DNA from 2 places in the Pseudonocardia ailaonensis genome. Region 2 is predicted to be linked to the other one. Evidence: riboswitches for the same ligand, from Rfam matches in the RefSeq annotation. Region 2 holds a riboswitch; the other holds the start of a gene.
What was found. Region 2 has a riboswitch for S-adenosylmethionine ahead of ABD324_RS37290 (putative leader peptide). Riboswitches for the same ligand answer to the same signal wherever they lie in the genome.
Positions count from the first base shown of each region.

Region 1: linked by a shared signal. The riboswitch ahead of ABD324_RS06135 (hypothetical protein) and the one ahead of ABD324_RS37290 (putative leader peptide) in region 2 are both predicted to bind S-adenosylmethionine.

Region 1 covers NZ_BAAAQK010000003.1:726,796-730,189, reverse strand. The annotation lists gene ABD324_RS06145 (NtaA/DmoA family FMN-dependent monooxygenase) at 1-1,229, opposite strand, end outside; gene ABD324_RS06140 (hypothetical protein) at 1,445-1,585, opposite strand; SAM riboswitch class I at 1,801-1,892, shown strand; gene ABD324_RS06135 (hypothetical protein) at 2,040-2,282, shown strand; gene ABD324_RS06130 (nucleotide triphosphate diphosphatase NUDT15) at 2,292-2,732, opposite strand; gene ABD324_RS06125 (acyl-CoA synthetase) at 2,813-3,394, opposite strand, start outside.
Region 2 covers NZ_BAAAQK010000009.1:387,988-391,381, forward strand. The annotation lists gene ABD324_RS17685 (NtaA/DmoA family FMN-dependent monooxygenase) at 1-63, shown strand, start outside; gene ABD324_RS17690 (TIGR03564 family F420-dependent LLM class oxidoreductase) at 70-1,011, shown strand; SAM riboswitch class IV at 1,192-1,313, shown strand; gene ABD324_RS37290 (putative leader peptide) at 1,358-1,450, shown strand; gene ABD324_RS17695 (amino acid ABC transporter permease) at 1,579-2,577, shown strand; gene ABD324_RS17700 (amino acid ABC transporter ATP-binding protein) at 2,574-3,394, shown strand, end outside.

The sequences.
Region 1 (3,394 bases), on a different contig from region 2:
GCCCGCAGGATCGGCAGCACCTCGTCGGTGAAGCGGGCGAACGCGCTCGGCACCGTGACCTGCACGTTCAGCCCGTCGAGCGCGCCGGCCTCGAACCATTCCTGGATGCGGTCGGCCACGGTGGCGGGCGAGCCCACGAAGGGCGCCGGCAGCGGCCCGGAGAACCGGCGCACGGTCTCGCGCAGGGTCAGGCCCTCGGCGGTCGCGACCTCCACGATCCGGGTGGTCTGGCTGCCGAAGTTCCCGTGCCCGATGTGCGAGACGTCCGGGAAGGGGGCGTCGAGGTCGTACTGCGAGAAGTCGTGCCAGCCGAAGGGGCGGCCGAACTGGGCGAGGTCCTTGGCGAAGTCGCGGTCGGTGCGGCGCCGTTCCTCGATCTCCCGCGCCTGTGCATCGGTGTCGGCAACGATCACGTCGACCCCCGGGAGGATCACGATGCCCTCCGGATCCCGGCCGTTCGCGGCCGCCCGGTCCCGGATGTCCTTGGCGAACGCGACGCCCTCGTCGATCGTCGGATGGTGCGTGAAGATCCCCTCGCCGATCGCGCCGCCCAGCTCGCGACCCTCCTCGGAGTTCCCCGCCTGGAAGATCACCGGATGGCCCTGCTCCGACCGGACGAGGTTGAGCGGGCCACGGACGTGGAAGTGTTCGCCGCGGTGGTCGAGCCGGTGCTGGCGGTCGGGATCGACGAAGACACCGGTCGCGGTGTCGCGCGGGAAGGCGTCGTCCTCGTAGGAGTCCCAGAGGCCCTGCGCGATCCGCACGGACTCGAGGGCCCTCGAGTAGCGGGTCGGGTGGTCGAAGTGCTCGTCGCGGCTGTAGTTCGCGGCGGTGCCGCCGTCGCCGGTGGCCACGACGTTCCAGCCCGCCCGGCCGCGGCTGATCACGTCGAGCGAGGCGAACCGGCGGGCGAGGTTGAACGGGCTGTTGTAGCTGGTGCTGACCGTGGCGACCAGGCCGATGTTCCGGGTCGACACCGCCACCGCCGACAGCAGCGTCAGCGGCTCCAGCCGGGCGAGGTAGTGGGGCGGCGAGTCCGGCGTGATGAACGCACTGTCCACGATGAACACGAGGTCGAACAGGGCCGCCTCGGCCTGCCGGGCGCGGGCGATGTACCAGTCGATGTCCACACTGGCGTCGCCGGGGATCTCGTCGTCCTTCCAGACGTCGTGCTGGCCGGGGCCGCCGACGCCCATCAGGACCGCACCGAGCTTGAGTTGACGGGCCATGCCACGTCCTTCCTGGAGATCGTCGAGAGCGCAGGACGATGCCGCCCGGGCGCGACGGAGCGCACGGGCGGAACGGGAGGGGAACCGGGGGAGATCAGGAGATCGCCGGTCGGGCCGCGCGCGGACGCCGGACCGCGTCCGGCACGGCGGAGCCCGAGCGGCCGATGCCGTGACGGCGACGACGGCGGCGTGTCAGCGACGAGAGCGCGGCGGGATCAGCGACAGGGGCGCGGACACGCGGCGGCCGTGGTGCGACCGAGGTCGATCGCGAGGCGCCGGGTCAGGCCGGCCGAGAGCACACGCAGGCGCAGGTCACCCGACAAGGTGACGAGCGCGAAGGGGTGCACGGCAGGCATGCACAGATAGTGACATCCCGGACATGGTCCGTCCAACTCACGGAACTGATCGCTACCGATAGAGGAACCTGATCGGCCGGCGCGGGGCGGAAGCGGCTGTGCCGCAGGGGAAGGTGTCCGGACCTTTGCCCGTTCCGACCTCGTCCTCCCGCCCCTCGGAACCTGAGCGTTCATGTTCTTGACAGGGTCGTTCCGCTCGGGGTTCAGTGCAGGGGACTCCATCCGGAGCGGCCGAGAGACCCGGCTCTGTGACGCCGCAGCAACCCGCAGACCACTGCAGGGTGCTTCCGCCGGGATTCGATGGGAGAACATCGTGCTCGCCTCACCGCGCGTGCCGGGCTTCGGTGCCTGGTCGAAGAGGCGCCATGTGGACTTCTGCCGGACCGGGGCCGCGCTCTGTCGGTGACGGCCGCCCCCGCCTGCCGTCCACCTCGCGCCCCGCCCGGAGACGATCATGTCCGCATCCCTGTCCTCGCCCTTCTCCTCGCCGTCGTCCGCGTCCTTCCCCACCCGCGACGACCGCCTCACCGACATCGGCGACCAGCTGCTGGAGTCGCTCGAGGCCCTCGTCGACCGGCACCGCTCGCTGCGGGCCGCCGCCGGGGAGGCCTCACCCAGCGAGCTGATCGCCGCCGAGGTCGCCCAGCACCTGGCGACCGCCCGCTCGGCGCTGCGGCGCACCCCGCGCCTCCACTGACCGGGCCGGTCAGCGGAGCGGGTGGATCGCCCAGCCGGCGAGGTCGGTGCCACCCCGCCACGCGTGCAGCACGGCGGCGCTGGGGGAGAAGAGCGGCTCCGGGAGGTCGTCGGGCCGGCACCACCGCCACTCGTCCATCGCGTGGGGTTCGAGCACCTCGGGCCGGGCATCGGCACCGACCTCGGCGTGGACCGCGAAGGTCACGTTGCTGCCCGCGGTGCGGACGCAGACGGCCAGGACCCGCGTCCCGGCCACCCGCAGCCCGGCTTCCTCCGCAGTCTCCCGGACGGCGGCGGCCACCGGCGTCTCCCCACCCTCGAGATGTCCGCCGGGCAGACACCAGCTCGGCGACTCGCCCGCGGTCACGCGATGCCCGACCAGGACGGTGCCGTCGGGCCGGGTGAGGACGACGCCGACCCCGACGGCCGGGCGGGGGAGGGGCGCGTCCACGGAGCGAGGGTCTCACCTCGCCGGCCCACCCGGCAGCCGGGCGTCACCGACAGCACCGGCTCCGCGACCGCCGCACCGAGTCAGTGGATCTGGCGCTCCCGACCCGCCCAGTGGACGGCCCGGAGCTCCCGCTTGAGGATCTTGCCCGCCGCCGAGACCGGCAGGGCGTCGACGAACTCCGCGCTGCGCGGTGCCTTGTACCCCGCGATCAGGGTCTTGGCGTGCTCGCGCAGCTCCTCGGCCGTCAGGGTCTGCCCCGGCCGGAGGACGACGACCGCGTGCACCCGCTCGCCCCACTCGTCGTCGGGCACCCCGATCACGGCGCAGGAGGCCACGGCGGGGTGGGCGGCGAGGGCGTTCTCGACCTCCGCCAAGTAGACGTTCTCCCCGCCGCTGACGATCATGTCCTTGATCCGGTCGACGACGTGGACGTAGCCCTCGTCGTCCATGAAACCGCCGTCGCCGGTGTGCATCCACCCGTCCCGCACCGCGGCCGCGGTGGCCTCGGGCTGCTCCCAGTAGCCGAGCATCACGTGCCCGCCGCGCGCGACGATCTCGCCGACCGTGCCCCGCGCCACCTCCCGGTCCTCGGCGTCGACGATCCGGACCTCGGAGTGCGGCGCCGCCCGGCCCGCGGCGCGCAGCCGCTCGGTGCGGCGGTG
Region 2 (3,394 bases):
CTGCCCGCCCTGCCCCGCAACCCGGGCCGTGACCAGGGCGCGCTGCCCGCGGCGACGGGCTGAACGACGATGGACATCGGAGTCGCCCTCGCGGCGAGCACGGATCCGGCCCGGACCGCCAACTACGTCGACGCCGTCGTCGACCAGGCACGCGACGCCGCCGCGGCGGGACTGCGCTCGGCGTGGTTCGGCCAGCGGTTCGACTACGACGCGGTGACCCTCGCGGCCCTGGTCGGCCGCGAGGTCCCCGGGCTCGCCGTGGGCACCAGCGCCGTCCCCGTCTTCGGCCGGCACCCGCTGGTGCTCGGTGCGAACGCGGTGACCGCGCAGGCCGCCACCGAGGGCCGGTTCCGCCTCGGCCTCGCGATCGGCGCCAAGTTCCTGATCGAGGAGCCGTTCGGGGTGGCGTTCGAACGTCCGGTCGCCCGGCTGCGCGAGTTCCTCGCCGCGATCGGGCCCGCCGTCGCGACCGGACGCACGGACTTCCGCGGTGAGCTGGTCACGGCCGTCACGCCCGAACGCGGTGGCCCGCTGCCCGGCGCCGCGCCGGTGCCGGTGCTGGTCGCGGCCATGGGTCCTCAAGCGCTGCGGGCCAGCGGCGAGCTCGCCGACGGCATCCTCCCCTTCCTCGCCGGGCCCCGGACGTTGGAGAACCGGATCATCCCGGCGCTCGCCGGCGCCGCCCGGGCCGCGGGCCGGCCGGCGCCGCGGGTCGTGGCCCTGGTCGCCGCCGTCGTCACCGAGGATCCCGACGCCGTGCGCGGCGCCGCCGCGGACCAGATGGGGTTCTACGACAACGTGCCCTCCTACGCGAAGGTCGTCGCCGAGGAGGGCGCCTCCCGCGCCGCGGATCTCGCCCTGATCGGAGATGCGGCTGCCGTGGCGGCGGGGCTGCGCCGCTACCGCGACGCCGGGGTGGACGAGATCGTGCTGACCCAGACCGACCTCCACGGTCCCGAGGACCGGCGCCGGACCTGGGAGCTGGCGGGCTCGCTCACCACGGGGGGCTGATCGGCGCCGCCGATCGGCGGTGGGGAATTTCTCACCCGCCCAGGCCCCCACGCACGCACACGAATACGAGGCGCATTTCCGGGAATCGCACCCAATTGTCCGGACACCGGCTGCCGCATTCCCTGCCGGTCACATTTCGTTGACATTTCACGATCGTGCGACGTAGCGTCCGTCGCGACAGGTCATGAGTGTCAGCGACAAGCCCTGGCTTGCTGACCGGCAACCCTCGCGCCGCGGTGGGGTGCCCCAGGTGACGACCCGACCGGAGCTGCGCCCGTCGCGGAACCGGTAAGGCGCGAGGCCCTTCGGGGCGGAACGGTGACAGGCGATGCACACGGCTCGATCGATGGTGGACTGGCGCCGGTACGGCCGTCCCCTCGCATCGAGCCGTCGGCACATCGACCTGCAGCGCGTCAACAGCGCCCTCTGTCGGCTCTGAGCCGCGCCCACCGAGAACACCTTTCCCGGCCCTCGTCGTCCTTCCCCGCCGATCGGCCCGGTCCGCCCTCGATCGTCCCCCGATCCGGGGTCGTTCCGTGTGCCCGAACCCACCGCTGGAGCCGCACCGTGTCCCCCACAGGGAGAACGCCGACGACCACGCAGCAGGGCCCCCAGCCGCCCACCTCCGCCGCGCCTGCGGCGGGCCCCGGGCCCGGTGCCGCACAACGCGTGATCCCGCTGCGCCGGCCCGGCAGATGGATCATCACCGTCGTCGTGCTGGTGGTGCTCGCCCAGGTCGTGCACGGGCTGGTCACGAACCCCTTCTACCAGTGGGACCGGTTCCAGTACTGGTTCTTCCGGCCGGTCATCCTGCAGGGGCTGCTGGTCACGCTCGAAGTGGCCGCCTGGAGCGCCGTGCTCGGCCTGCTCGGCGGGATCGTCCTCGCCCTGATGCGGCTGTCGCGCAACCCGGTGCTGCAGGCGGTGAGCTGGGCGTACATCTGGCTGTTCCGCTCGGTCCCGCTGATCGTGGTGCTGCTGTTCCTCTACAACTTCTCCGCGCTGTACAAGTCGCTGAGCCTCGGCATCCCGTTCGGACCGGCATTCCTCACCTTCGGGGTGACCACGCTCGGAACGGACATGGTGATCGCGATCGTCGGGCTGACCCTCAACGAGTCGGCGTACTCCGCGGAGGTCGTCCGGTCCGGGATCCTGTCGGTCGACCAGGGGCAGCACGAGGCCGCGTCGGCGCTCGGGATCCCGCGGGGGTACCAGTTCCGGCGGATCGTCTTCCCGCAGGCACTGCGCGCCATCGTGCCCTCCTACGTCAACCTGGTCATCGGGCTGATCAAGAGCACGTCGCTGGTCTTCTACGTCTCCCTGCTGGATCTCTTTGGCACGGCGCAGAACCTCGGCAGCACCTATTCCGGGGACATCGTGCCGCTGCTGCTCGTGGCGACGGTCTGGTACGTCATCCTCACCAGCATCGTCTCGGTTGTGCAGTTCTACGTCGAGCGGCACTACTCGCGCGGCGCCCTGCGCACCCTGCCGCCGACACCCCTGCAGAAGCTGCGCGGCGCCGTCCGGGATCTCCCGGCGCGCTTCCGGGAAGGAGCGTTCCGATGAGCCTGGGGACCGACCGCGAGGCCGCCGAGCAGGAAACCGAACAGGGAACCGGGGTGACCGCCGTGGGCGGGGACAGCGCCAAACCCGCAGCCGTGCAGATCCACGGGGCGCACAAGTCCTACGGCGCGAACCATGTGCTCGCCGGCATCGACCTCACCATCGCTCCCGGCCAGGTGGCGGTGATCCTCGGCCCGTCCGGCTCGGGGAAGTCGACGCTGCTGCGCGCGATCAACCACCTCGAGACGCTCGACCACGGCTACGTCAGCGTGGCCGGCGAGCCGATCGGCGTGCGGCACCAGGGCGACCGGCTCAAGGAGCTCAGCGAGAAGGCGATCCTCGCCCAGCGCACCCGGATCGGCTTCGTCTTCCAGAACTTCAACCTGTTCCCGCACCTCACCGTGCTGGACAACGTCGCCGTCGGGCCCGTCGCGGCCGGCCGGCTCTCCCGCGCCGCGGCACGGGAACGCGGTCTCGAGCTGCTGGCCAGCGTGGGCCTCGAGGACAAGGCGGACGCCTATCCTCGCCAGCTCTCCGGAGGCCAGCAGCAGCGGGTCGCCATCGCGCGGGCCCTCGCGCTCGAACCCGGCGTGATCCTCTTCGACGAGCCCACCTCCGCACTGGACCCCGAGCTCGTCGGCGAGGTGCTGTCCGTCATCAAGGACCTCGCCAGCACCGGGACGACGCTCGTCGTCGTCACCCACGAGATCGGGTTCGCCCGCGAGGTCGCCGACCTCGTCGTGTTCCTCGACGCCGGCCGGATCGTGGAACAGGGCACCCCCGCGGAGGTCCTCGACCACCCGACCCACCCCCGCACCAA